Regions from separate parts of the Streptomyces solitudinis genome, predicted to be linked through region 1. Evidence: predicted binding sites of a transcription regulator. Region 1 holds the regulator's gene; the other holds the start of a gene.
What was found. Region 1 encodes HspR, which represses chaperone genes until heat shock. Its sites were predicted from a motif close to TTGAGNNNNNNNNNCTCAA; they were not measured.

Region 1 (14,623 bases):
CACCGTGCGGGCCCGCCCTCCGCAGGGCCACCGCAGGCGGCCGAGCGGATGACCGCCGCCCGGGGGCGCGGTCACCCGGCCGTGCGGCCACCCGGGGGCGCGGGGCTGCGGGGCGGCGGCGTGCGGGGTCATGATGGAAGCGCCCTGCGCGCGGAAGGAGGGCGGGGATGAGCGGTACCGACGGCACGTGGTCCGGGTCCGGCCCGGCGGGCGGCCCGCACGCCGGTCCGGCCCGGCCCGGCGGGCTGCTCGACGTGCTGGGCGTGGCCACGTTCGTCCTCGACGACCGGGGGCGCATCGTCTTCTGGAGCCCGCAGGCCGAGGCGCTGCTCGGGTACCCGGCGGAAGAGGCGCTCGGCCGGTACGGGGCCCGCCTCCTCGTGCCCGAGGAGCACTACCACCTGGTGCTGCGGCTGTTCGCCGAACTGATGGCGGACGAGCGCGGCAGCTGGGAGGGCACCTTCCCCGCCCTGCACAAGGACGGCGGGGTGCGGCTGCTGGAGTTCCGCAACATGCGGCTGCTGGACGACGGCGGTGACGCCTACGCGCTGAGCCTGGCCACGGACCAGCCCACGCTGCGCCGCGTGGAACGGGACCTCGCGCTGTCCGTGCGGCTGGTGGAGCAGTCCCCGATCGGTCTGGCGATCATGGACACCGACCTGCGCTACGTCGCCGTCAACCCGGCGCTGGAGCGGATCAGCGGCATCCCCGCCGACGCGCACCTGGGCCGGCGGGTGCGGGACATCCTGCCGTTCCTGCACAGCGACAGCGCCGAGCGGGCCATGCGCCGGGTGCTGGAGACCGGTGAACCGGTGCTGGACAAGTACACGATCGGGCGTATGCCCACCGACCAGCACGAGGAGCGCGCGTGGTCGGTGTCACTGCACCGGCTGGAGGACGCGGGCGGGCGGGTGCTGGGCCTCGCCACCTCCGTGGTGGACGTCACCGACCGGCACCGGGCCGGCCTGGAGGCCGAGCGCGCCCGGCACCGGCTGGCCGTCGTCGCGGACGCCTCCGTGCGGATCGGCACCACGCTGGACCTGGCACAGACGGCGAGGGAGCTGGCGGACGTGGCCGTGCCCGAGCTGGCCGACGTGGCGGCCGTCGACGTGCTGGACGCCGTCCTGGCGGGCCGCCGCAGCACACCGGCGCCGGACGGACCGGCCGTCTTCCGGGCGCTGGCCCTGGGCGTCGGCCATCCGACGGACGCGGCACGGGCCGCCGACCCGCCCGGCGAGTCGGCCCGCTACGGCGCGGACCGCCTGGTCACGCGCTGCGTGCGGACCGGGCGCCCGGTGCTGGTCGCCCGCACGACGGACGCCGACCTGGCCCGCATCGCCCGCGGCCCGGACTCCGCCGGCCTGCTGGCCCGGGCCGGCGTCCACTCCTACCTGGCGGTGCCGCTGATCGCCCGCGGGGAGGTGCTGGGCGCCCTGGACCTCAAGCGGGCCCGCAACCCGCTGCCGTTCGACGAGGAGGACGTGGCGCTGGCCTGCGAGCTGGCCGCCCGCGCGGCCGTCTGCATCGACAACGCCCGCTGGTACGAGCGGCAGCGCGACACCGCGCTGACCCTCCAGCGCAGCCTGCTGCCGCAGCACCCGCCGCACCTGTACGGCCTGGACGTGGCCTCCCGCTACCAGCCGGCCGAGGCCGTGAGCGAGGTGGGCGGCGACTGGTTCGACACGCTGCCGCTCAGCCGCGACCGGACGGCCCTGATCGTGGGCGACGTGATGGGCAGCGGCATCAACGCCGCGACGACGATGGGACGGCTGCGCACCGCCACGCAGACGCTCGCGGAGCTGGACCTCGACCCGGCCGAGCTGCTCCGGCACCTCGACCGCATCACCACCGGCATCGACAACTACATCGCCACCTGCGTCTACGCCCTCTACGACCCGCACAGCGGCGCCTGCTGCGTCGCCAACGCGGGGCACCTGCCGCCGGCCGTCGTCCGGCACGGGCGGCGGCCCGAGCTGCTCGACCTGCCGACCGGCGCGCCGCTGGGCGTCGGCGGGACCGTGTTCCGGTCCGTCACCGTGGAGCTGGCCCCCGGCGACCGGCTCGTGCTGTACACCGACGGGCTGGTGGAGCGGCGCGACGAGGACATCGACGTCCGGCTCCAGGCGCTGCTGGCGGTGCTGGAGGGCGAGGACCGGCCGCTGGAGGAGACCTGCGACCGGCTGCTGGACCACCTGCGCGGGCGCGACGAGCAGGACGACCACGACGACGCCGCCCTGCTCGTCGCCCGCGTGCGCTGACGGTGGCGCGCGTCCGCGGGACGCGCCCCCAGCGGATACGGCTACCCGCGGGGCCCGGGGCCGCCGGGGCGCCAGACGACGAGGGCGCTGGACTGCTGCACGTCCTGGTAGCGCACGAGGTCGCGGCGGTAGGACGCGTGCACCTGCGCCTCGCGCTGGCGCATGGTCACCGCGGCGCCCTCCAGCGCCTGCTGGAGTTCGGCGACGCGGGACTGGAGCGCCGCCACCTGGTTCTCCAGCTCGATGATCCGCTTGATCCCGGCGAGGTTGATGCCCTCGTCCTGGCTGAGCCGCTGCACCTCGCGCAGCAGCTGGATGTCGCGCGCCGAGTAGCGGCGGCCCCGCCCGGCCGTGCGGTCGGGGGAGACCAGGCCGAGGCGGTCGTACTGGCGCAGCGTCTGCGGATGCAGCCCGGAGAGCTGGGCGGCGACCGAGATGACGTAGACCGGCGACTCGTCGGTCAGCTCGTACGGGTTGTTCCTGCGTGCACCTCGGCCGTCCACCTCAGTCTCCCTTCGCGGCCTGGAACAGCGCCGCCCGTGGGTCCTCCCCCGCCATCGCGTCGCGGTAGGACTCCAGGGCCTCGACTGCCTTCTCGTTCAACTCGCCGGGCACGGCCACCTCCACGGTGACCAGGAGGTCCCCGCGCGTGCCGTCCTTGCGCACGGCGCCCTTGCCGCGCGCCCGCAGTGTGCGTCCGCCCGGGGTGCCGGGCGGCAGCCTGAGCTTGACCGGGGGGCCGCCGAGCGTCGGGACGCTGATCTCCCCGCCGAGCGCCGCCTCCGTGAAGGTGACGGGCACGGTCACCGTCAGGTTGTCGCCGCGCCGCCCGAACACCGGGTGCGCGTCGACGTGCACGACGACGTAGAGGTCCCCGTTCGGGCCGCCGCGCTCGCCCGGCGCGCCCTTGCCGCGCAGCCGGATGCGCTGCCCGTCGGAGACGCCCGCCGGGATGCGGACCTGCATGGTGCGCGAACTCGTCGCCCGGCCGCTGCCCCGGCACACCTCGCACGGGTCCTCGGCGATGAGGCCGCGGCCCCGGCAGTCCAGGCACGGGTCGGTGAGCGAGAACCCGCCACCGCCGCCCCGGCTGACCTGCCCGGTGCCGACGCACGTCGGGCACACCCTGGGCGTGCCGTTCTTGTCGCCGGTGCCCGCGCACGTCCGGCACGCGGCGCTACTGGACATCCGCAGCGGGACGGTGGCGCCGTCCACGGCCTCGGTGAAGCTGAGCGTCACCTCCGACTCGACGTCCTGGCCGCGGCGCGGCTGGGTGCGCGCACCGGTGGTGCCGCCCCGGTTGAACAGGCCGCCGAAGACGTCGCCGAGGCCGCCGCCGAAGCCGCCCGCCGCGGTGCCGCCGCCCTGGGTGCCGCCGAAGATGTCACCCAGGTCGAAGTTGAAGTTGCCGCCGCCGGGGCCGGGCCGGAACCCGCCGGAGCCCAGGAGGGCGCGCGCCTCGTCGTACTCCTTGCGCTGCTTGGCGTCGGAGAGGACGTCGTTGGCCTCGCCGACCTCCTTGAAGCGCTCCTCGGCGCGGGCGTCGCCCGTGTTGGCGTCCGGGTGGTACTCGCGGGCGAGCTTCCGGTACGCCTTCTTGATCTCCGCCTCGGTGGCGTCCTTGGGGACACCGAGGACCTTGTAGAGGTCCTTCTCCAGCACTTCCCTGCTGAGACTCATCGGCGGCGTCCCTCCTTCCCTCGTCCTGCCGCCGCCCGGGCGGGCCGCGCCGCGCGGCCCGCCCGGGGGCACTGGCTCCACACGTCAGCCCTCGTCCGGGCCACCGCTCTCCTCGTCCGTCGCCGCCTTCTCGTCACCCGTGCCCTGCGCGCCGGGCTGGGGCTCGGCGACGCCGACCCGCGCGGGGCGGATCGTGCGCTCGCCGATGCGATACCCCGGCTGGAGGATCTGCACGCACGTCGTCTCGGTGACGTCGGGCGAGTACGAGTGCATCAGCGCCTCGTGGACCGTCGGGTCGAAGGGCTCGCCCTCCTTGCCGAACTGGTGCAGGCCCATCTTGGCGACGACCGTCTCCAGCGACTCGGCCACCGACTTGAAGCCGCCGACCAGTTCGCCGTGCTCCCGGGCGCGGCCGATGTCGTCCAGCACCGGCAGCAGGTCGGTCAGCACGTTGGAGACCGCGACCTCCTTGACCGCGACGCGGTCCCGCTCCACCCGGCGGCGGTAGTTGGCGAACTCCGCCTGGAGGCGCTGGAGGTCCTGGGTGCGCTCGTTCAGCGCCGTCCTGGCCTGGTCGAGCTGCGCGGTCAGCGCCGCGCCCTGGGCCGTGCTCCCGGCGTCCTGCGGAGCCGGGACGTCCTGCTCCTCGGAGTCGGCGGCCCCGGCGGCCGGGTCCGCCTGGTCGGCGGACCCGGCACCGGCTGCCACGGCCTCCTCGGGCGATGCGGGAGCGTCGGCGGGGACTTCGGGCTCGTCCTTCTCGAAGCCCGGGGTCTCCTCCGTCACGCTGCACCTCCTCGCTTGTCCTTCTCGTCGTCCACGATCTCGGCGTCGACCACGTCGTCGTCACCCTGCGCGGCGCCGGCCTGGCCGGCCCCGCCCTCGGCGCCGGCGGCGGCCTGCTGGGCCTGGGCGTCGGCGTAGAGGGCCTGGCCCAGCTTCTGGCTGGTGGCCGCGACCTTCTCGGTGGCCTCGCGGATCGCGGAGGTGTCCTCGCCCTTCAGCTTCTCCTTGAGGTCGGACACCGCCTCCTCGACCTCGCCCTTGGTGTCGGCCGGGACCTTGTCCTCGTTCTCCTGGAGGAACTTCTCGGTCGTGTACACCAGCTGCTCGGCCTGGTTGCGCGTCTCCGCGGCCTCGCGGCGCTTGGTGTCCTCCTCGGCGTACTGCTCGGCGTCGCGCATCATGCGCTCGATGTCGTCCTTCGGCAGCGCGGAGCCGCCGGTGACGGTCATGCGCTGTTCCTTGCCGGTACCGAGGTCCTTGGCGGAGACGTGCATGATGCCGTTGGCGTCGATGTCGAAGGTGACCTCGACCTGCGGGACGCCGCGCGGCGCCGGGGGCAGCCCGGTCAGCTCGAACATCCCGAGCTTCTTGTTGTACGCCGCGATCTCGCGCTCGCCCTGGTAGACCTGGATCTGCACGGACGGCTGGTTGTCCTCGGCCGTGGTGAAGATCTCCGAGCGCTTGGTCGGGATCGTGGTGTTGCGCTCGATGAGCTTGGTCATGATGCCGCCCTTGGTCTCGATGCCGAGGGACAGCGGGGTGACGTCCAGCAGGAGGACGTCCTTGACCTCGCCCTTGAGCACGCCCGCCTGGAGCGAGGCGCCGATGGCGACGACCTCGTCCGGGTTGACGCCCTTGTTGGCCTCCTTGCCGCCGGTCAGCTCCTTGACCAGCTCGGCGACGGCCGGCATGCGGGTGGAGCCGCCGACGAGGACCACGTGGTCGATCGCGGAGAGCTGGATGCCCGCGTCCTTGATGACGTTGTGGAACGGGGTCTTGCAGCGGTCCAGGAGGTCCTGGGTGAGCTGCTGGAACTGCGCCCGGGTCAGCTTCTCGTCGAGGTGCAGCGGGCCCTCGGCGGAGGCGGTGATGTAGGGCAGGTTGATCGTCGTCTCGGTGGACGAGGACAGCTCGATCTTGGCCTTCTCGGCGGCCTCGCGCAGCCGCTGGAGCGCCATCTTGTCCTTGGCGAGGTCCACGCCGTGACCGGACTGGAACTGCTTGACGAGGTACTCGACGATGCGCTGGTCCCAGTCGTCACCACCGAGGTGGTTGTCACCGTTGGTGGCCTTCACCTCGACGACGCCGTCGCCGATCTCCAGCAGCGAGACGTCGAAGGTGCCGCCGCCGAGGTCGAAGACCAGGATCGTCTGGTCTTCCTTCTCCATGCCGTAGGCGAGGGCGGCGGCCGTCGGCTCGTTGACGATGCGCAGGACGTTCAGGCCCGCGATCTCGCCGGCCTCCTTGGTGGCCTGGCGCTCGTGGTCGTTGAAGTACGCGGGGACGGTGATGACCGCGTCGGTGACCTTCTCGCCCAGGTACGCCTCGGCGTCCCGCTTCAGCTTCTGCAGCACGAACGCGCTGATCTGCTGCGGGTTGAAGTCCTTGCCGTCGAGGTTGATCTTCCAGTCGGTGCCCATGTGGCGCTTGACCGACCGGATCGTCCGGTCCACGTTGGTGACGGCCTGGCGCTTGGCGACCTCGCCGACCAGCACCTCGCCGTTCTTCGCGAAGGCGACGACGGACGGCGTGGTCCTGGCGCCCTCGGCGTTGGTGATGACGGTGGGCTCACCGCCTTCGAGCACACTGACGACGGAGTTCGTCGTACCCAGGTCGATGCCGACCGCACGTGCCATCTCGGGATCTCCTCCAGCTCACATTGAGTGTTACTGACTCAAGGGTGCCTGACGGACGCGCGGCCGTCAAGAGACGTGAGCCGGGGAGACTCAGGTCTATTGTCGTGAGCACGCGCAGCGCTTGCTCCACGAGGGCCGCCCATGACTGGCGTTGGGCATCTCTTCCGCTTGGGACTTCTTCTGCTTTTTCCTGCACGGGGCTGAAATTTGTCCAGGTTCTCCTGGTTCGGGCTTTGAACACCGCGTTCCCGGGAGAGGCCCCCAGTGACCCTGCTGAGCCCCTGCCGGACGGGAGATGGTGACGGTGTGCGCGTGCGTGCCGACCTCGCGGGGCGCCACGCCCCGGCCGCGGCTGACGCGTTCGGCGCTGTCCGTGTGGACGGCGGCCCTGGCCCTGACGCTCGTGCCGGCGGCGGTGCCCGTCATCGCGCCGGCCCAGTCCGCGGCCGCCGCACAGCCCCGCCCGGCGGGGCCCGACCACCTCGGGCGCGCCGCCCCGCGCCCGCCCGGCGGCCCGGCGCGGGCGGGCGGCTCCCCGCAGACGGCCGTCGCGGAGGCCGCCCGGATCTACCGGGAGGCCACCCGGGCGGGACAGCGGTACGAACGGGCCAGGGCCGCGACGGCGCGGCAGCGCGAGCGGGTGGACCGGCTCTCCGGTGAGCTGGCCGGGCAGCGCGCCGAGTACGCGGAGCTGCGCCGGGCGATCGGCTCCGCGGCGGCCGGCCAGTACCGGGGCAGCGGGCTCCTGGCGGGCGCCCGCGTGGTGCTGGCCGACTCCCCCGAGGCGTTCCTGCACAGCACCGCCTCCATGCTGCGGGGCAACCGGGCCGCCGCACGGCTGGCGGAATCCGCCCGCCAGGCGCGCGTCCGCCTGGAGCGGCAGCGGGCGGAGGCGGCCCGCGCCCTGGCCCGGCTCCGCACCGAGGAGGCCCGCCGGCTCCGGCTGAAGCGGCAGGTCGGCGCGGAGCTGGACCGGGCCAGGGCACGGGCCGCCCGGATGGGCACGCGTACGGCCATGGGGCACGGCGGCGCCGGTTCCTGGGCGGCGCCCGTCGCGGCGTACCGGCTCAGCGCCGGGTACGCGGCGTCCGGCTCCCGCTGGGCGGGCCGCCACACGGGGCAGGACTTCGCGGTGCGGACGGGCACCCCGGTCCGGGCCGTCGGCGCCGGGACCGTCGTGCGCGCCGGGTACGCGGGGGCGTTCGGGAACCGGGTGGTGGTCCGGCACGGTGACGGCTTCGAGACGTACTACGCCCACCTGTCCGTCCTCCAGACCGGCGCGGGGCAGCGGGTGCGGGCCGGGCAGCAGATCGGGCTCTCCGGCTCCACCGGGAACTCCAGCGGCCCCCACCTGCACTTCGAGGTGCGGCCGTCCGGCGCGGCGCGCGGCGTCGACCCGGTGCCGTGGCTGCGCGCCCGGGGCGTGCGGCTGTAGCCGTGCCCCGGGGGGCGGCGCCCGCTCGCCACGCCCGGGACGTCCGGGCACGTGCGGCGCCCGGCACGTCCGGGCTCGTACAGCAGCGCGCGGGGGCGTGTCCCGCGCGGGCGCCCGGGGTTAGCCCACCCTCAGCGACGCAGATCACCGCATGCCCCGGTACAGCGCGGAGCGGATAGTGGATAGTCTCGTACGGACTGACTAAGTTACCAACTGGTACGCCCGCCCCGAACCCTCGCCTCTACCGCCTCCGCAGGCCCGAGGAGCCGTCATGCAACTCGCCGCGATCATCGTCACGCTGAGCCTCACCGCGGTCGGCCTGGCGCTCATCGCTCGTGCCGTCGCACAGATCTACCGCTTCGTGAAGCTCGGCCAGCCGGTACCGGCGGGGACGCGCACGGACGACTGGAAGGCGCGCACGGCCACCCTGATCCGGGAATTCCTGGGCCACACCCGGATGAACCGCTGGGCCGTCGTCGGCGTCGCCCACTGGTTCGTGGCGATCGGGTTCCTCACCCTCCCGCCGACGATCATCAACGCCTACGGGCAGCTCTTCCAGGCCGACTGGACGCTGCCGGTGCTCGGCGGGTTCCTGCCGTACGAGATGTACATCGAGCTCATCGGCCTGATGACGACGCTGGGCATCGCCACGCTCATGGTGATCAGGCTGGCGAACCTGCCGACGCGGGCGGGCCGCAAGTCCCGCTTCACCGGCTCGAAGATGTGGCAGGCGTACTTCGTCGAGTACATCATCTTCACGATCGGTCTCGCGATCCTGGTGCTGCGCGGCCTGGAGGGCGCCCTGCACGGCGTGGACGGGTACGAGCCGGCGTACCTCGTCTCGTACCCGCTGGTGGCGCTGTTCAACGGGCTGGACGTCGCCACGCTGCAGAACCTCGTCTACTTCTGGGCGATGGTGAAGCTGGGCACGACGATGATCTGGATGATCACCGTCAGCCTCAACACGAACATGGGCGTCGCCTGGCACCGCTTCCTCGCCTTCCCCAACATCTGGTTCAAGCGGGACGCGAAGGGCGGCACCGCGCTGGGCGAACTCCAGCCGATGACGTCGGGCGGCAAGCCGATCGACTTCGAGACGGTGTTCGACGAGGAGGGCGGCGAGGAGACCCAGTTCGGCGTCTCCCAGGTCGAGCACTTCTCCTGGAAGGGCATCCTCGACTTCTCCACCTGCACCGAGTGCGGACGCTGCCAGTCGCAGTGCCCGGCCTGGAACACCGGCAAGCCGCTGTCGCCGAAGCTGCTGATCATGTCGCTGCGCGACCACGCCCACGCCAAGGCGCCCTACCTGCTGGCCGGCGGCGGCAAGAACGCCGAGGGCGAGGAGCAGGCCACCGCCGAGCAGCTCAAGGACGTGCCCGCGGCCGCGCTGGCCGAGGCCGAGCGTCCGCTGATCGGCACCCTGGAGGAGAACGGCGTCATCGACCCGGACGTCCTGTGGTCCTGCACCACCTGCGGCGCCTGTGTCGAGCAGTGCCCGGTGGACATCGAGCACGTCGACCACATCGTCGACATGCGGCGGTACCAGGTGATGATCGAGTCGGCGTTCCCGAGCGAGGCCGGGACGATGCTCAAGAACCTGGAGAAGAAGGGCAACCCCTGGGGGCTGGCCAAGAAGCAGCGGCTGGAGTGGACCAAGGAGGTCGACTTCGAGGTGCCGGTCGTCGGCAAGACGATCGAGGACCTCACCGAGGTCGAGTACCTGTACTGGGTCGGCTGCGCGGGTGCCCTGGAGGACCGGGCCAAGAAGACGACGAAGGCGTTCGCCGAACTGCTGCACATGGCGGGCGTGAAGTTCGCCATCATGGGCGGCGACGAGAAGTGCACCGGTGACTCCGCCCGCCGCCTCGGCAACGAGTTCCTGTTCCAGCAGCTCGGCGAGGAGAACGTCGCCACGCTGAACGCGGCCTTCGGCGAGGACGACACCGAGGACGGTGACGGGCCCACCCGGCTCCCGGCGTCCCGGAAGAAGATCGTCGCCACCTGCCCGCACTGCTTCAACACGATCGCCAACGAGTACCCGCAGCTCGGCGGCCACTACGAGGTCATCCACCACACGCAGCTCCTCCAGCACCTGGTGGACGAGGGCAGGCTCGTGCCGGTCACGCCCGTGGAGGGCCTGATCACCTACCACGACCCGTGCTACCTGGGCCGCCACAACAACGTCTACACGCCGCCGCGCGAGATCATCGGCAAGGTGCCGGGGCTGCGCAACGAGGAGATGCACCGGCACAAGGAGCGCGGCTTCTGCTGCGGCGCCGGCGGCGCGCGCATGTGGATGGAGGAGCGGATCGGCAAGCGCGTGAACAACGAGCGCGTGGACGAGGCGCTGTCGCTGAACCCCGACATCGTCTCGACGGCCTGCCCCTTCTGCCTCGTCATGCTGACGGACTCGGTGAACGGGAAGAAGAACGACGGCACGGCGAAGGAGTCCGTGCAGGTCGTGGACGTGGCGCAGCTGCTGCTGACGTCGGTGAAGACGCCCGCCGGCCCGGACGACGGCGACGGCGCGACGGACACGACGGACGCGCCGGAACCGGCGCCGACGGCTGGCTGACGCCCCGCCGGCGCATTCCGCACCCGGACGGCGGCCGGGCGCGTGGGACGGCGGCCGGGCGCGTGGGACGGGGAGCGGGTGCCGGGCGGGCGCCCGCGTGCTCCGGCCCGTTTTCGGCCAGAGCTGGCGGGAAACCAGCCGGGCGGCCACGCGCCCTGTCGTCACAGGGCCGCGCGGCTCTAGCCTTCGCGGTATGCCCGTGGACCAGGCGCCCCGTACCCGCCCGGGACGGCCGGAACAGCAGTTGCTCAAACGCCGCTTCACGGCCCGGACCCTGCCGCAGCTGCGGCTGCGCGTGGAGGAGTGCGCCGCCTGCGCCGGGCTGCCCGAGCCGCAGCGCGGCGGCTTCGTGCTCGCCGTGGACGAGGTACTGACGAACGCGGTCGAACACGCGGGCGGCGAAGGCCGGTTGCTGCTGCGGCGGGTGGGTGACGAGCTGGAGGCCCAGGTCAGCGACGCCGGACCGGGATTCAGCGCGGACGTGATCCCGGAGCTGCTGCCCGGTCTGGACGGCGGGCACCGCGGGCGCGGGCTGTGGCTGGCCCGGCTCACGACCGACCGGCTCCGCATCGCCCCCGCCCACCCCGGCTCCGTCGTCACCCTCGCCGTCGCCCTGCCCCCCGGCCCCGTGGCCCTCTTCCGCCCCGCCCCCTGACCCGGTCCGCCCGGGAGGCCGCGCGGCACCTAGGGGCGTATCCCTACGGGATGTACCGAACCGGCCACAAGGAGGTGCTGGGGCCGGTCCCCGTGGTCCGGCGGGGCGGCGGACGCGGTACGTTCGATGACGTGGCTGGATTCAGGATCGGACGCGGCCGTGGCCCGCGGAACGCTCAGCAGGGGCAGCAACCGCCCGTCCCGCAGGGCCCTCCGCAGCAGCCCCCGCACGGGCAGCACCACCCGGGGCAGGCCCCGGGGCCGTACGGCGGGCAGCAGCCGGTGAGCTGGGGGCAGGGGCAGGGCGGCTCACCGCACGGCGCCGGGCACGGTTCGCCGCACGGCGAACCGGAGTACTTCGACGGGCACGCCGTCCGCGACCCGTACGCCGACGCCCCCGGCCACACGCGCCAGTTCAGCATCCACGAGGAGCCCGGCGGCGGTGACGACTACACCAGTGGCTCCACCTACGCCGCCGGACGCACCAGCGCGCCGCCCGCCGGGCCGCGGCTGCCGTGGAAGGAGCTGCTGGCGGGCATCGTGCTGCGGCCGAAGACGACGTTCTGGCAGACGCGCGACCACGCCGTGTGGGGTCCCGCCGTCCTGGTCACCTTCCTGTACGGCCTGCTGGCCGTCTTCGGCCTCGACCAGGCCCGCGAGGAGGTGCTGAACTCCACGCTGACCAGCGCCGTCCCGTACGTGCTGATCACCGGCGTCGCGGTGGTGATCTCCATGGTCGTCCTCGGGTCGGTGACGCACACCCTGGCCCGCCAGTTCGGCGGTGACGGCGCGTGGGCGCCGACCGTGGGCCTGGCGATGCTCATCAGCTCGCTGACGGACGCCCCCCGGCTGCTGTTCGCGTTCTTCCTCGGCGGCAACGCCCCGTTCGTGCAGGTGCTGGGCTGGCTCACCTGGGTGGCGGCGGGTGCGCTGTTCGCCCTGATGGTCAGCCGCTCCCACGACCTCCCCTGGCCCAAGGCCCTGGGCGCCTCCGCGATCCAGCTCGTCGCCCTGCTCTTCCTGATCAAACTCGGCACGCTCTGAGCCGAGGCGCACCGCGCCGCCGGACGGCCGGGCGGGCCGCTGGACGCCGGGTGGCCGCGGCGCGCGCCGGAGCAGGGCGGGCGGACGGTTCCGCGTCAGTGCCGAAGGCGTGATGACGGACCCCGGGGGCGCCCCCCGGGGGCTCGGGCGCGGCCGCCTGACCGGCGCGGGCGGGGCCGGTTTCGGCCAGGCACCGTCCGGGCACACGGCAGCGCATGCCTGCCTCCTCCGCGCCCCTGCTCGACAGCACCCTGGCCCTGGGAACCGAGGGCTACGCCTGGTTGCCGGACCGGTGGCGGAACACGGAGGCGCCCGTGGTCCGCACCCGGCTGATGGGGCGGCACACGGTGGCGCTGCGCGGCGAGGACGCCGTGCGGTTCTTCTACGACGAGCGGCACGTGGAGCGGCGCACGGCGCTGCCCGAGCCCGTCGTGTCCACGCTGTTCGGCAAGGGCGCCGTGCACACGCTGGACGGGACGGCCCACCGGGTGCGCAAGGAGCTGTTCACGGCGCTGCTCACCCCGCCGGACGGTGTCGCCGCGCTCGTCGCCCGGACGACGGCGGCCTGGGAGCAGGCGGCGAAGCGGTGGTCCGAGCAGCCGCGGACGGTGCTGTTCGACGAGACGAGCCGGGTCCTCGCGCGCGGGGTGACCGAGTGGGCGGGCGTACCCGTCCCCGAGGAGGAACTGCCGCGGCTCGCCGCCGACCTGATCGCCATGGTGGACGGCTTCGGCACGCTCGGCCCGCGCCACTGGCGGGCGCGGCGGGCCCGCGCCCGGTGGGAGTCCCGGTTCGCGGAGCTGGTCGAGGACGTGCGCTCGGGCGCGGCGAGCGCGCCGCCCGGCTCCGCGCTCGCCGCGGTGGCGGCGCACCGGGACGCCGACGGGGTGCGGCCGGACGCCCGGGTCGCCGCCGTCGAGCTGCTGAACGTGCTGCGGCCGACCGTCGCCGTCTCGTGGTTCACCGCCTTCGCCGGACACGCCCTGCACCGCTACCCCGGGCACCGCGAGCGGCTGCGCACCGACGACAGCGGTTACGCCGAGGCGTTCGCCCACGAGGTGCGGCGCTTCTACCCGTTCGCGCCGTTCGTGGCCGGCCGGGCCGTGCGGGACCTGACGTGGCGCGGGGAGCCGGTTCCGGCCGGGGCGATGGTGCTGCTCGACCTGTACGGGCAGGACCACGACCCCGGGCTGTGGGGCGATCCGTACGCCTTCCGCCCCGAGCGCTTCCTCCGGCGGGCGCCGGGCGCGGACGAGCTGGTGCCCCAGGGCGGCGGCGACCCGCGCACCGGCCACCGCTGCCCGGGGGAGGACGTGACCGTCGCCCTGCTGGCCGCGCTGGCGACGCGGCTGGCCCGTCTGGAGTACACCGTCCCCGAGCAGGACCTCACGATCCCGCTGCGCCGCATCCCGACCCGGCCGCGCAGCGGCGTCGTCCTCACCGGCGTCCGTCCGTGACGTCCGGTCAGCGCGGCCCGGCCGCACACCGTCCGGCTGACCGGCTGGGCGCGTCCATCGCGGCCGGACCATCCGGTCCGCCCCTCCACGTCCCCGGGGGGCGTCACCATGTCACCGCTGGGCCGACGCGCTCCGGGCGCGCGTAGCCTGGGGTGGTGAGCAGGCAGGACGCCCCGGCGGGCGGGACGGACGCGGCCCGGGAGGCCGTGCGGGCGTGGCGGCGCCACGCGGCGGACGGCGTCGTGCTGGACGGGTTCCACGCGGTCAAGCACGCGCTGCGGTTCGGCGCGGAGGTGCGGGTGGTGCTGGCCCGGGACGCGGCGGAGCTGCGCGGACTGGCCGGAGAGCTGGCCCCCGACGTGGCGGGGGCCCTGGGCGCGCTCGCCGTCGAGGTGGACGACTCGGTGCTGCGGTCGCTGGTGCCGCGTGCGCATCCCACCGGCGTGGCCGCGCTGGCGGGGCGGCGGGAGCGGTCCGCCAACCTCGCGGTGCTGCACGCCCGTCCGCGCCGCGCGCCGGTCGTCCTCCTGGAGGACCCGCGCCACCTGGGCAACGTCGGCGCCGTCGTCCGGCTGGCCGCCGGGCTCGGGGCGACGGGCGTGGTCACCACCGGCCCGGCCGACCCCTGGCACCCCGGCGCGGTGCGCGGCGGGGCGGGCCTGCACTACGCGACCGCCGTGGAGCGCCTGGAGCCGGACGCGCTGCCGCCGGGCCCGCTGTGCGTGCTGGACCCGGACGGCGACGACCTGCGCACCACCGTGCTGCCCGACGACGCCGTCCTCGCGTTCGGCACCGAGCGCCACGGCGTCTCGCCGGAGCTGCGGGCCCGCGCCGACCGGCTGCTGGCGCTGCCGATGCGGCCGCAGGTCTCCAGCTAC
Region 2 (14,623 bases), on a different contig from region 1:
TCGCGGCCGTCCTCGTCCACGAACTCCACCACACCAAGCTGGAGGTCGTGCACGACCTGGCCCCGCTGCACCGCGCGGCGACCGACGCCGTGCACACGGTGGCCTGGCGGGCCGACCCGCGCCCGCTGGGCGGCGTCCTCCAGGGCACCTACGCCCACCTGGCGCTCGTCGACCTGTGGCAGCGGCTCGCCCGGCGGCCGGGCGCCTCCGCCGGTTTCCGCGGGGCCGCCGGCGCCCGGCGGGACGCCTACTGGGAGCAGGTGGCCGCCGCGCTGCCGATTCTCCGCGACTGCGGGGAACTGACGGACGCCGGACGGCAGTTCACGATAGGCATGGAGGAGTACCACCGCAGACTGGGCAGGACGGCCCGTCCGGCCGGATGATCCGGCGGTGACGAAGACGTGACGTGCAGTAACATCCTTTCGCGTCACTCAGCGGGATGGCGCGGTCCGACGCAACGAGGGAGCGTGCGCATGGCCGCACAGCGGCAGGCCGCCGAGGGCGGCGCGGGAGAGCACCGCAGTGAGCACTTCGTCATCGTCTTCCCCGGCTACAACCGGCCCTGGGCGGCGTGGATCGCCCGGCGCCTGGAGGTCCGCGGGCACACCGTCACCCTGCACCGCTGGAACCCGCCGCGCGACGAACCGCTGGAGCACGCCTTCGAGGACCTCCTCCTGTCAGGCGGCCGGGTCGTGCTCGTCCTCAGCGACTGGTTCTTCCAGCTCGGGCCGCGCCGCGAGGGCGAGTGGAACGACGTGCTGCGCGGCTTCCTGCACCGCAACGCCAACCGGTTCGCCGCCGTCACCCTGACCAACCGCCCGCTGCCGCCCGCCACCGCCGCCCTCCAGCCGGTGGACCTGTGGGCCATCGGCGCGGAGGAGGCCGAGTGGCGGCTGCTGACCCGCCTCGGGCTCCCCCCGGACGGGCCGGTGCGCGAACGCGCCGGGAGCACGTCCCGCTACCCCAACGATCCGCCCGTCGTGTGGGGCGAGGTGCCGCTGCGCAACGCGCGGTTCACCGGGCGCGACGACCTGCTGCTCGACCTCCAGCAGCGGCTGGGCGACGCCCGGCCGGGCACCGCCGTGTGCGCCCTGGTCGGCATGTCCGGCATCGGCAAGACGCAGCTCGCCGCCGAGTACGCCCACCGCTTCGGCCCCGACTACGACGTGGTGTGGTGGGTGCCCGCCGACCTGCGCGGCACCCTGCGCGAACGGTACGGCGAACTCGCCCCCGAACTCGGCCTGGTCAGCGGCTCCGAACCGGGCGAGCGCATCCGCGTGCTGCGCGAGGCCCTGCGCCGCGGCGAACCGCACGGACGCTGGCTGCTCGTCTTCGACGGGTGGGACGAGCTGGAGGGCGCCGACGCGCTGCTGCCGCACGGCCCCGGCCACGTCCTGGTCACCTCCCGCAACCGCGACTGGGGCCGCACCACCGACGTCGTGGACGTCCCCGGATTCGCCCGGCACGAGTCCACCGCCTACCTGCTGCGCCGCGCCCCGCACGTCACGGCGGACGAGGCCGAGCAGGTCGCCGCCGAGTACCGGGACGTGCCGCTGTCCCTGGCGCAGGCGGCGGCCCTGCTGGGCGAGTCCCGCATGCCGGTGGCCGAGTACCTGCGCATGGTCCGCGACGGAACGGCCGGCCATCCCGGCCGCCCCGGGCTGGAGGGCTTCTCGGAGTCGTCCCTCACCTCGTGGGCCATCATGATCAACCGGCTGCGGGCCGCCCAGCCGCAGGCCGTCGAACTGCTCACCCTGGCCACCTGCTTCGCCCCGGGACGCATCCCCATCGGCCTCGTCCACGGCATCCCGCAGGCCGAACTCCCCGAGGGCCTGGCGTGGATCGCCACCGACCCGGCCGGGTGGACGCGGGCCGTGGACGCCCTGGTGACCTACTCCGTTCTCACCCGCGACTCCCGGGTCTCGGCCGCCGCGGCGGGCAAGGGCGATCCGGGCCCCGGCCACGAGACCATCCACATGCACCGGCTGGTGCACAGCATCCTCCTGCGGCTCACCGCGCCGGAGGAACGCGACTCCTACCGCCGCGTCGTGCGCCGGCTGCTCGCCGAGGCCGACCCGGGGCAGCCGCTGGAGGCCGCCCACTGGCCGCGCTACGCCGAACTGCTGCCGCACCTGGAGCCGTCGGGCGCCCTGACCAGCACCAACACGCGCGTGCAGAACACCGTGCTGAACTGCCTGCGCTACTGCCTGCGCGGCGGCGAGTTCGAACTCGGCGGCGAACTGGCCGAGCGGGTGCGCGAGCACTGGTCGGAGTTCCTCGCGCCGGACGCCAAACCCATGCTGGACCTCACCACCCAGCAGGGCAGCATCCTGCGCAGCAGCGGCCGGTTCCAGACCGCCCACGCCCTGGACCGCGCCCTGCTGGAACGGCTGCGCGAGGCCCAGCCGGGCGACGAGCACGCCCTGATGACGGCCAGCAACTGCCTCGCCCAGGACCTGCACTACCTCGGCCACTACGCCGAGGCCCACCAGATGCAGCGCGAGGTGCTGCGGAGCGCCATGCGGCTGCTGGGCCCCGACGACTACACCACCTTGTCCAACCGCCACAACGTCGCGCTCGCCCTGCGCCAGCTCGGCCGCTACGCCGACGCCTACGAGATGGACGTGGAGACGCTGCGCCGCCGCGAGGCGCTGCTGCGCGCCCGGCACGCCGCCACGCTGTTCTCCGGCACCGCGTGCGCCCGCGACCTGCGCCTCATGGGCCGCTACCGGGACGCGCTGGCCCGCCAGGAGCTGGGCATGCGGCTGCACGTGCAGGTGCTGGGCGCCCAGCACCCGCAGACGCTGGGGGCCCGCCACAACCTCGTCATGTGCGAGCGGCGCGCCGGCAGTCCCCACCAGGAGGTCGGCCGCGTCATGGCCAGCCTGCTGGAGCAGTTCCAGCAGGTCTACGGGCGCGGCCACTACCAGACGGCCGTCTTCCTCACCGACTACGGCAACTACCTGCGCGAGCACGGCGACCTCGGGCGGGCGCGCGCGCTGACCGAGGAGGCGGCGGCCGTGTTCACCACGGTGCTGGGCGCCGCCCACCCCATCACCACCGGCATGATGGCCAACACCGGGCTCGTCCTCCAGGCCGCGGGGGACCGCTCCGGCGCCATGGGACTGTTCGAGGCCGCCTACGCGGGCCTGTCCGCCACCCTCGGCCCCGACCACCCCTGGGCGCTCTGCTGCGCCCTCAACGCCGCCCGGGGCCGCTACTTCAACGACCGCTTCGAGGACGCGGCCGAGCTGAGCCGCGACACGCTGCGCCGCACCCGGCACGCCCTGGGCGAGGACCACCCGATGACGCTCACCGCCCAGACGGCGCTCGCCGCCGACCTGCGCTCCCTGCGCGAGCGGGCGGAGGCCGACAAGCAGGAGGAGGACGCGCTCCAGCGGCTCACCCGCACCCTGGGCGCCCAGCACCCGCACACCCTGTCCGCCCGCCAGCGGGTCCGTCCCTCCTGGGACTTCGAGGCCCACATGGGCTGAGGACGCCCCCGGGCACGGCCGAGGGCCGGCGCCTCCTTCGCGGGAGGCGCCGGCCCTCGGCCGTGTGCCGGAGGCGGCCGGACGCGTCACCGCGCCGGCCGCCGAGGGCTCAGAGGTCGAAGACCTCGTTGACCAGCTCCTGCTGCTCCTGCTGGTGCCGCTTGGGCGAGCCGACCGCCGGGGAGGACGACGACGGACGCGACACCCGGCGCAGCCGGTCCGCGTTCGGCACCGGCTCCGAACCGATGATCAGGTCCAGGTGGTCCACCAGGTTGAGCGCGATGAACGGCCACGCGCCCTGGTTGGCCGGCTCCTCCTGCGCCCACAGGAACTTCGCCGCGCCGCTGAACTTGGCCATCTGGTCCTGGATCTCCTTGCCGGGCAGCGGGTACAGCCGCTCCAGCCGGATGATCGCGGTGTCCTTCAGGCCGCGCTTGGCCCGCTCGGCCTCCAGGTCGTAGTACACCTTGCCGGAGCAGAAGACGACCTTGCGGACCTGCGCCGGGTCCATCTCGCCGGACTCCACCAGGGTGTCCCCGATGACGGGCCGGAAGCCACCGGTGGTGAACTCCTCCATCCTGGACGCCGCCGCCTTCAGCCGCAGCATCGACTTCGGGGTGAAGACGACCAGCGGCTTGTGGTGCGGGTTGTGCACCTGCCAGCGCAGCAGGTGGAAGTAGTTCGCGGGCGAGGTGGGCGCCGCCACCGTCATGCTGTTCTGCGCGCACAGCGCGAGGAACCGCTCGATGCGGGCCGAGGAGTGGTCGGGGCCCTGGCCCTCGTAGCCGTGCGGCAGGAGCAGGACGACGCCGGAGTTCTGGTTCCACTTCTGCTCGGCGGAGGTGATGAACTCGTCCACGATCGTCTGCGCGCCGTTGACGAAGTCGCCGAACTGGGCCTCCCACATCACCAGCGCCTCGGGGCGGGCGAGCGAGTAGCCGTACTCGAAGCCCATCGCCGCGAACTCGCTCAGCAGCGAGTCGTAGACGTTGTAGCGGGCCTGGTCGTCGCTCAGGTACAGCAGCGGCGTGAAGTCGTCGCCGGTGTTCTGGTCGATGAGCACGGCGTGCCGCTGGCCGAAGGTGCCGCGGCGGGAGTCCTGCCCGGCGAGCCGGACCGGGGTGCCCTCCATCAGCAGCGAGCCGATGGCGATCGTCTCGCCCATGCCCCAGTCGATCGTGCCGTCCTCGACCATCGCCGCGCGCCGCTGGAGCTGCGGCAGCAGCCGCGGGTGCACGGAGATGCGGTCGGGGACGTTGACCTGGGACTCGGCGATCCGCTTGACGACCTCCTGGCTGACGGCGGTGTCCAGCGCGACCGGGAACTCGGGCTTGGGCGCCGGCACCTCGGCCGGGCCCGGCGTCCCGCTGGCCTCGCGGACCTCGGTGAACACCTTCTCCAGCTGGCCCTGGAAGTCCTGGAGGGCCTGCTCGGCCTCCTCCATGGTGATGTCACCCCGGCCGATCAGCGACTCGGTGTAGAGCTTGCGCACCGAGCGCTTCTTGTCGATCAGGTTGTACATGCGCGGCTGCGTGAACGACGGGTTGTCGGTCTCGTTGTGGCCGCGGCGGCGGTAGCAGACGAGGTCGATGACGACGTCCTTGTTGAACGCCTGGCGGAACTCGAAGGCGAGCCGTCCGACGCGGACGACGGCCTCCGGGTCGTCGCCGTTCACGTGGAAGATCGGGGCCTCGATCATCCGCGCCACATCGGTGCAGTACATCGAGGAGCGGGCCGCCTCGGGCGCCGCGGTGAAACCGACCTGGTTGTTGATGACGATGTGCACGGTGCCGCCGGTGCGGTAACCGCGCAGCTGGGACATGTTGAGCGTCTCGGCCACGACGCCCTGCCCGGCGAAGGCCGCGTCACCGTGGAGCTGGACGGGCAGGACGGTGAAGTCCGTGCCGCCCTTGCCGATGATGTCCTGCTTGGCGCGGGCGACGCCCTCCACGACCGGGTCCACGGCCTCCAGGTGCGAGGGGTTGGCCGTCAGGGAGACCTTGATCTCCTCGCCGTCCAGGCCGGTGAAGATGCCCTCGGCGCCCAGGTGGTACTTCACGTCGCCGGAGCCGTGCATCGACTTCGGGTCGAGGTTGCCCTCGAACTCGCGGAAGATCTGCGCGTAGGACTTGCCGACGATGTTGGCCAGCACGTTGAGGCGGCCGCGGTGCGGCATGCCCATGACGACCTCGTCCAGGCGCGACTCGGCCGCCGAGTCGATCACCGCGTCGAGCAGCGGGATGACGGACTCGCCGCCCTCCAGCGAGAACCGCTTCTGGCCGACGTACTTGGTCTGGAGGAACGTCTCGAACGCCTCGGCCGCGTTGAGCCGCCGCAGGATGCGCAGCTGCTCCTCGCGCTCGGGCGAGGTGTGCGGGCGCTCGACGCGGTCCTGGATCCAGCGGCGCTGCTTGGGGTCCTGGATGTGCATGTACTCGATGCCGGTGGTGCGGCAGTACGAGTCGCGCAGGACGCCCAGGATCTCCCGCAGCTTGAGCATGGACTTGCCCGCGAAGCCGCCGACGGCGAACTCGCGCTCCAGGTCCCACAGGGTCAGCCCGTGCGAGGCGATGTCCAGGTCGGGGTGCTTGCGCTGCTTGTACTCCAGCGGGTCGGTGTCGGCCATGACGTGGCCGCGCACCCGGTAGGAGTGGATCAGGTCGAAGACGCGCGCGGCCTTGGTGACCTCGTCGTCGTGGGAGACGTCGATGTCCTGGTTCCAGCGCACCGGCTCGTAGGGGATGCGCAGCGCCTCGAAGACCTCGTCGTAGAAGCCGTTCTCGCCCAGCAGGAGCTGGTGCATCTGGCGCAGGAACTCGCCGGAGGCGGCACCCTGGATGACGCGGTGGTCGTAGGTGGAGGTCAGCGTCATCACCTTGGAGACGCCGAGGCGGTTCAGGGTGTCCTGGGAGGCCCCCTGGAACTCCGCCGGGTACTCCATCGCGCCGACGCCCACGATCAGGCCCTGGCCCGGCATGAGGCGGGGCACCGAGTGGACGGTGCCGATGCCGCCGGGGTTGGTCAGGGAGGCGGTGACGCCGGAGAAGTCGTCCATCGTCAGCTTGCCGTTGCGGGCGCGGCGCACGATGTCCTCGTACGCCTGCCAGAACTCGAAGAAGCTGAGCGTCTCGGCCTTCTTGATGGCGGCGACGACGAGCTGGCGGTCCCCGTTGGGCTTCACCAGGTCGATGGCCAGGCCCAGGTTGACGTGGTCGGGCTTGACCAGGGTCGGCTTGCCGTCCTTCTCGGTGAACGAGTGGTTCATCGAGGGCATCGCCTTCAGCGCCTGCACCATGGCGTAGCCGATGAGGTGCGTGAAGGACACCTTGCCGCCGCGGGCGCGCTTGAGGTGGTTGTTGATGACGATGCGGTTGTCGAACAGCAGCTTCACCGGGACGGCGCGGACGGACGTGGCCGTCGGCAGCTCCAGCGAGGCGTTCATGTTCCTGGCCACGGCGGCGCCCGGACCGCGCAGGGGCACGTACTCGGGGCCGGTCTCCTGCTCGTCGGCGGCCGGCTCGCTGGGGGGCTGCTCCTTGGGCGTGGCCTGCGTCGCGGGCCTGGCCTGCGGCTTGGGCGCGGCCTGCTGAGCGGGCTTGTCCTGCTCGGCGGGCCTGGCCTGCCCGGCCCGGGGCTCCGGGGCCGGCTGGGGCGCGGCCTGCTGCGGCTTCGCCCGGGCGGGCTCGGGGCGCGGCGCCGCGGCGGCCCGGGGCTGCTGCGGGGCGTCGGGCTGCCCGGAGGCGGCGGGCGCGGCCTTCGCCGGCGCGGGCGCCGGTGCGCCCTCGGGCGCCTGGGAGCCCTCGTCCGTCGTCTTGCCCGGCTTGTAGTCGGCGAAGAAATCCCACCAGGCCCGGTCGACCGATTCGGGGTCCTGGAGGTACTGCTGGTAGATCTCGTCGACGAGCCACTCGTTGGCGCCAAAACCGGCGACGGGACTCTTCCCTTGCCCGTCCTGGTCGGTCGAGATGCTCGAGGTCTTCGGGGACTGTGACGACACGGCGGCAACCGCCCTCTTCCGCTTCACATGGTGGTGGACAGCGGAAATAAAGGCTACGCCTCCGACGCGCTCCGGTGCAGTCCGGACCGGCCGCACGTCGCGCACGTCACATCCGGGCCTGTGTTTCGGCACTCAGTTTGGCGGGAAACACCCATGGTTCCGCTTGGTTCGGGTAGGCGTCAGCGGGGCTGTGGCGCCCGGTTGCCACAGCCTTTCGAGGGCTTCACCGCAAGGCACGGCCTTCACGCCGGTGACGGCGGGGCCGCCACGGTTCCCCTGCTGTCGACCCTACGTCAATCCGGTAGTCGCCCGAGGCCCGGAAGGGTGACGACCATCCGGCACCCGCGGGTGGATTCGGCGACCCTGATCCGCCCGCCGTGCAGGTCCACCGCCCAGCGCGCGATGGCCAGCCCCAGCCCGGTGCCGCCGTCCTGCCCCGCGTCCGCGGCCGCCGCCCGTCCGAAGCGCTCGAAGACGCGGTCGCGGTCCGGCTCCGGGATGCCGGGCCCCTCGTCCTGCACCTCCAGCTCCAGCCCGTCGGGCTGGGCGCCCGGCCGCGCCGAGACGGTGACCCGGCCGTGCGGCGGGCTGTGCTTGACGGCGTTGTCGATGAGGTTCGCCACCACCTGGTGCAGCCGCTCGGCGTCCGCGTGGGCCGTCAGCTCCGGCGGCGAGACGTCAAGGGCCAGGTGCACGTCCGTGCGGGAGTGCCCCTGGCCCTTGCTCATGTTGGCCTCCTTGAGCACGTTCGCCAGGTACGGCCACACCTCGAACCGCCTGGTGTGCAGCGGCACCACGCCGTGGTCGAGCCGGGAGAGGTCCAGGAGGTGCTCCACCAGGCCGCCGAGCCGCTCCGTCTGCCGCAGCGCGGTGCGCATCGTCTCCGGGTCGGCCCGCGAGACGCCGTCCACCACGTTCTCCAGCACCGCGCGCAGCGCCGCGATGGGGGTGCGCAGCTCGTGCGAGACGTTGGCCACCAGCTCCTTGCGGTGCCGGTCGGCGGCCTCCAGGTCGGCCGCCATGCGGTTGAACGTCGCCCCCAGCTCGCCCAGCTCGTCGCGCCGGTCGAACAGCACCCGGCGCCCGTAGTCGCCGCGCGCCATCGCCCGCGCCGCCTGGGTCATCTCGTCCAGCGGCGCCACCAGCCCGTGCGCGACGAACTGCGTGATGAGGAGCGAGGCGATCACCGCGAAGACGGCGATCACCCGCAGCTCGATCGCGGCGTTCACGGCGACGATGATCAGGAACGTGGTGATCGCCACCGAGACGATCACCAGCGCGCCCAGCGCCGCCTTGACCGACCGGTAGGGGTCCACGGGGCGCAGGGAGGCCCAGATCCGCCCCCGCAGTGAGGTCCGCTCCTTGGCCACGGCCGCGCCTCAGGCGCTGTCGGCGGCCGGAGCCGGGGACTCCAGCGCGTAGCCGACCCCGTGCACGGTGCGGATGCGCTCGGCGCCGATCTTGCGGCGCAGCGCCTTGATGTGGCTGTCGACTGTGCGGGTGCCGGAGGCGTCCGTCCAGTCCCACACCTCCGCGAGGAGCTGTTCGCGCGACAGGACGGCCCGGGGCGAGCCCGCCAGGCACACCAGGAGGTCGAACTCGGTCGGCGTCAGGTGGACGTCGCGGCCGGTGACGCGGACCCGGCGCTGCGCGTGGTCGATTTCCAGTTCGCCCAGGCGCAGCGAGCCGGACGGCGGCGCGGAGGCCGCCTGGGCGGCCCGCTCCACGCGGCGCAGCAGGACGTGCACGCGCGCGGCCAGCTCCCGCATGGAGAACGGCTTGGTCATGTAGTCGTCCGCGCCCACGCCGAGACCGACGAGCATGTCCGTCTCGTCGTCCCTGGCGGTCAGCATCAGGACCGGCACGGGACGCCTGGCCTGCACCCTGCGGCACACCTCCAGGCCGTCGTACCCGGGCAGCATCACGTCCAGGACGAGCAGCTCGGGGTGCCAGCTCTCGGCGGCGGCCACCGCTGCGGGGCCGTCGGCGGCGGTCTGCACGGCGAACCCCTCGGCGCGCAGCCGGGCGGCGATCGCCTCCACGATCGTGGGGTCGTCCTCGACGACGAGAATCCGGCGCTGCGCGCCGGGGGTGGCCGCCGCCGCGCCCGTGCCGCCCTGGTCCCGGACCGTGTTCCTGTACTCCATACGCCCGCCCTGCCCCTGTGCCCGGCCACTGCCTGTGTGGCAGCAGCGTAAGGGGAGGGCGCGGGCCCGGCCATGGCCGGGCCCGGACCGGGCGCCGGGGGCTGAACGACGCGTTCCGCGGCGGGCGCGGGACGGCGCGCACGGGCCCGGCGGCCCGCTTCCCGGGCGCGTCACCGCGCCCGCGCGCCGGCGGGCGCGGTGACGTACGCTGGCATGCTCTCCGGCTGGTTGACAGGGGTGGCCCCGACCACTGACATTGACGGTGCCCAGGGCGTGTGCCGGACGTCTGTGCGGGCACGATCCCCAGTCGGCCCGCGCGCGGCGCGGGACCCGGTGCGCCGGGTGAGGAACGCGGGCGTGGCCGAGCGGAGCGGGGTGAGGCCACCCGTACACGGAAGGAGCCGGGCCATGCGGACGACAGCACGTGCGGCGGCGCGCGTCCAGCGCGCGGCGGGTCCGGGCCGGGCCGTGCCGCACGGAGCCGGCGGGGCGGGCCCGGCGGGGCCCGGCGAGCCTCCGCACCTGCCTCCGCACGTCCACCTGCTGCGGCTGCTTCCGACGCCCAAGGGCACCCCCTTCACGTTCTGCTACCTGCTGCTCCTGGCCGTCACCACCGTGCTCACCGAGATCGGCGACCCGGCCGCGGTGAGCCGCTGGCTCGCCGGGTCGAGCACGGATGTGCAGAACCTGGCCAAGGAGCCGCTGTTCGTCCTCGTGGCGAGCGCGCTGATCTACCAGGGCGCGCTGCTGTCGCCCTACGTCCTCGGCTTCGTGCTCGCGCTGACGGGTCTCGAACGCCGCGTCGGCGGCTGGCGCACGGCGGTCGTCTTCGTCGCCGGGCACGTGCTGGCCACGCTCGCCACCCAGCTCACGGTGGCGGCGGCCGTGGCCCTGGAACACCTGCCGGAGTCCTCGCTGACGCGGTTGCAGTACGGCATCACCTGCGGCGTGCTGGCGTGCGCCGGAGCGCTGGCCGGGGTGCTGCGGGTGGTGTGGGCGCGCTGGCTGCTGCTCGCCGCCGTGACCACGGTGGTCGTCGCGGAGCTCGTCTCGCTCACCGACCCGGTGACCGACTGGAGCCACCTGCTGGCCCTCCTCACCGGTATCGCGCTGTGGCCGCCGCTGCGCCGCTACCAGCGCACCGGCTCGGCCGCGCATCCGCGCCCCGCCGTTCCCTGACGCACGCCGCACGACGTCCCCCGCCTCCGCGGGCCGCGCCCGCCTCCCCAGGCCGCGCCCGCCTCCGCACTGGCGGGTGCGCACGGGTGCACAGCTTCGGCAACTGATCGCTCTCAGCGAACGGCGCGGAGCCCCGGGAACAACTCCCCGCGCCCCGGCATTGAACCCGGCACGTAGTTGAGTCCAACTAACTCAAGTTGCTTGTCGAGGGAGATGTCATGGCTTTGTCGCAGGACACGCTCACGCTGCCCGTGGTGCCGCTCGACGACGAAGTGGTGCTCCCCGGCATGGTCGTCCCGCTGGACCTGACGGAGTCCGAGGTGCGCGCCGCCGTCGAGGCCGCGCAGTCCGCGGTGGCTCCCGGGGGCGGCAAGCCGCGGGTGCTGCTCGTGCCACGGGTGGACGGCCGGTACGCGTCGGTCGGCGTGCTGGGCCGGGTGGAACAGGTCGGCCGGCTCGCCGACGGCGATCCGGGCGCCCTCATCCGGGGGCTGGGCCGCGTCCGCATCGGGGCGGGCACCTCCGGGCCCGGCGCCGCCCTGTGGGTGGCCGGCACCGAGATCGCCGAGGAGGTCCCCGAGCCGCTGCCCGGCGCGGTCGCCGAACTGGCCGAGAAGTACAAGGCGCTCACCACGAGCTGGCTGCGCAAGCGCGGCGCCTGGCAGGTGGTGGACCGGGTGCAGCAGATCGACGGCGTCGCGGCGCTGGCGGACAACGCCGGGTACTCGCCGTTCCTCACCGTCGACCAGCGCGTGCGGCTGCTGGAGACCACCGACCCGGTCGAGCGGCTGAGGCTCGCCGTCTCCTGGCTGAGCGACCACCTCGCGGAGGAGGAGGTCGCGGAGTCCATCGCCAAGGACGTCCAGGACGGCGTGGACCGGCAGCAGCGGGAGTTCCTGCTGCGCCGCCAGCTCGACGCCGTCCGCAAGGAGCTGTCCGAGCTGACCGGCGACGGCGAGGAGGGCGGCGAGGACTACCGTGCCCGCATCGCGGCCGCCCGCCTCCCCGAGGACGTGCGCAAGGCCGCGGAGAAGGAGGCCGACAAGCTGGAACGCGCCTCCGACCAGAGCCCCGAGAGCGGCTGGCTGCGCACCTGGCTGGACACCGTGCTCGAACTGCCGTGGAACGAGCGCACCGAGGACTCCTACGACATCCCGGCCGCCCGTGCCGTGCTGGACGCCGACCACGCGGGCCTGGACGACGTCAAGGACCGCATCACCGAGTACCTGGCCGTCCGCAGCCGCCGCGCCGCCCGCGGCGCCGCCGGTGGCCCGGCCGGTGGGCCCGCCGGTGCCGGCGCCGGTGAGGCCGGGGACGGGACCGGGGACGGGCGCAGGCAGGCGGGCGGGGCCGTGCTGGCCCTCGTCGGTCCGCCCGGCGTCGGCAAGACGTCCCTGGGCGAGAGCGTCGCCCGCGCGATGGGCCGGAAGTTCGTCCGCGTCGCGCTCGGCGGCGTCCGGGACGAGGCGGAGATCCGCGGCCACCGGCGCACCTACGTCGGCGCGCTGCCCGGCCGGATCGTCCGGGCGGTCAAGGAGGCCGGGTCGATGAACCCGGTCGTGCTGCTGGACGAGATCGACAAGGTCGGCTCCGACTTCCGGGGCGACCCCTCGGCGGCGCTCCTCGAAGTGCTGGACCCGGCGCAGAACCACACCTTCCGCGACCACTACCTCGAAGTCGAACTCGACCTGTCCGACGTCGTCTTCCTGGCCACCGCGAACGTGCTGGAGGCCATCCCGCAGCCGCTGCTCGACCGCATGGACCTGGTGCGCCTGGACGGCTACACCGAGGACGAGAAGGTCACCATCGCCCGCGACCACCTGCTGCCCCGGCAGCGGGAGCTGGCCGGACTCGACGCGCGGGAGGTCACCGTCACCGAGGACGCCCTGCGCAAGCTGGCGGGCGAGTACACCCGCGAGGCCGGGGTGCGGTCCCTGGAGCGGCACCTGGCACGGCTGCTGCGCAAGGTCGTCGCCCGCGCCGAACTGGGCGAGGAGCGGCTGCCGGTCACCGTGTCCGCCGACGGGCTGCGGTCCCTGCTCGGACGTCCGCACCACACGCCCGAGGCCGCACAGGACCCGTCCGGGCGCCGCACGGCGGTGCCCGGCGTGGCGACCGGACTCGCGGTCACCGGCGCCGGCGGCGACGTCCTCTACGTCGAGGCGTCGCTGGCGGACCCGGAGACCGGCGGCGCGGGCCTCACGCTCACCGGCCAGCTCGGCGACGTCATGAAGGAGTCCGGCCAGATCGCGCTGTCCTACCTGCGCTCGCGGGGCGCGGAGCTGGAGCTGCCGGTCGGCGACCTCAAGGAGCGGGGCGTCCACCTGCACGTCCCGGCGGGCGCCGTGCCCAAGGACGGGCCCAGCGCGGGCGTCACCATGATCACCGCGCTCGCCTCGCTGCTCGGCGGGCGCCAGGTGCGGCCCGACGTGGCGATGACCGGCGAGGTATCGCTGACCGGCCGGGTGCTCCCCATCGGCGGCGTCAAGCAGAAGCTGCTGGCCGCACACCGCGCGGGGATCACCACCGTGATCATCCCCGGGCGCAACGAACCGGACCTGGACGACGTGCCCGAGGAGGTGCTGGCGGACCTGAGCGTGCACCCGGTCTCGGACGTCCGCGCGGTGCTGGACCTCGCCCTGGCCCCCGCGACCGCGGACACCCGCACGCTGCCGCTGGCCGCCTGAGCCGCGCGGTCCCGCCCGCCCCCGCCGTCGGGGCCGCGCACCCGCCGCCCCGTTCCCCGGCCCTCCCGCCGGGGGGCGGGGCGGCCCCCTGCCCGCTGCGCGATACTGGTCGGCACCGGTCCGGGCCGCGGACCGGGGGACCGACCGCCGAAGGAGTGCTGACGTGCACGACGACGGGCCCGCCCCCGAGATGCTGGACCTCGAACGCGAGCTGTCCGTCTTCCTGCGCCGGGCCCGGGCGTCCTCCGGTGAGATCGCCCGCGCGGTCCACCCCGACCTGGAGCCCGCCGCGTACGGGCTCATGCTGCGCCTGGAGGACACCGGTCCGCAGCGCGCCACCGACCTCGCCGCCTACTTCGGTGTCGGGAAGGCCACCATGAGCCGCCAGCTCCGCGCCCTGGAGACGCTCGGCCTGCTCACCCGCGCCCCCGATCCGGCCGACGGCCGGGCCTGGCTGGTGCGGCTCACCGACGAGGGCCGCCGGCGGTTCGCCCGGGTGCGCGGCGCCCGGCGCGAGCGGTACGTGGCCCAGCTCGCCGCCTGGGACCGCGCGGAGATCGCGGAACTGGCCCGCCTGCTGCACCGACTCAACGCGCCGGACCTCCCCGAGCACTGACGCGGCGTCGGCGGGCGGCCCGGTGCGGGCGGGCCCCCGGGTGCGGGCGGGCCCCTGTACGGGCGGCCCGGTGCGGGCGGGCCGTCAGAACTCCACGAGGGCCGCCGTCGCGTCGTCGCTCGTCTTGCCCCGCGGGTACGCCGTGCCGGACGGGTCGGCGGCCTCCGCGTCCCGCACCCGGCCGATGAGCGCCTCGGGGCCCTCCGCGCGCAGCACCGCGTACAGCCCGGCCCAGTCGCCCAGCCCGAAGACCTCGGTCCAGCGGGACGCCCCGTCCGTCAGCGCGGCCAGCGACCGCACCGCGGCCCGCGGCGTCGTGCCGGTGACGGCCAGTTCCGCGACGGCCGGATCGGCGGCGGCGGTGTGGAACCCGCCCTCGGCGTTGCGCAGCGCCTCGATCCGCGCGACCCGCTCGGCGCGCGGCAGTTCCCGCACGGCCGGCCGCAGCGCGTCCAGCCGGTCGTCCAGCACCGGCGTGACCGCGCCGGACGGCGAGACCAGCA

Region 2: lon (endopeptidase La) is a predicted target of HspR. The motif match lies at 10,995-11,013, and genes of this name have one in related genera.

What each region holds. Positions count from the first base shown of each region.
Region 1 covers NZ_JAZDCW010000006.1:145,944-160,566, forward strand. The annotation lists gene V1J52_RS17210 (SpoIIE family protein phosphatase) at 168-2,258, shown strand; gene V1J52_RS17215 (heat shock protein transcriptional repressor HspR) at 2,300-2,761, opposite strand; gene dnaJ (molecular chaperone DnaJ) at 2,763-3,938, opposite strand; gene grpE (nucleotide exchange factor GrpE) at 4,023-4,724, opposite strand; gene dnaK (molecular chaperone DnaK) at 4,721-6,580, opposite strand; gene V1J52_RS17235 (M23 family metallopeptidase) at 6,897-8,015, shown strand; gene V1J52_RS17240 ((Fe-S)-binding protein) at 8,287-10,590, shown strand; gene V1J52_RS17245 (ATP-binding protein) at 10,784-11,245, shown strand; gene V1J52_RS17250 (Yip1 family protein) at 11,377-12,288, shown strand; gene V1J52_RS17255 (cytochrome P450) at 12,504-13,745, shown strand; gene V1J52_RS17260 (TrmH family RNA methyltransferase) at 13,901-14,623, shown strand, end outside.
Region 2 covers NZ_JAZDCW010000002.1:369,763-384,385, reverse strand. The annotation lists gene V1J52_RS05340 (aKG-HExxH-type peptide beta-hydroxylase) at 1-383, shown strand, start outside; gene fxsT (FxSxx-COOH system tetratricopeptide repeat protein) at 474-3,494, shown strand; gene V1J52_RS05330 (multifunctional oxoglutarate decarboxylase/oxoglutarate dehydrogenase thiamine pyrophosphate-binding subunit/dihydrolipoyllysine-residue succinyltransferase subunit) at 3,604-7,491, opposite strand; gene V1J52_RS05325 (HAMP domain-containing sensor histidine kinase) at 7,785-8,861, opposite strand; gene V1J52_RS05320 (response regulator transcription factor) at 8,871-9,638, opposite strand; gene V1J52_RS05315 (rhomboid-like protein) at 10,047-10,817, shown strand; gene lon (endopeptidase La) at 11,036-13,504, shown strand; gene V1J52_RS05305 (MarR family winged helix-turn-helix transcriptional regulator) at 13,695-14,120, shown strand; gene V1J52_RS05300 (hypothetical protein) at 14,205-14,623, opposite strand, start outside.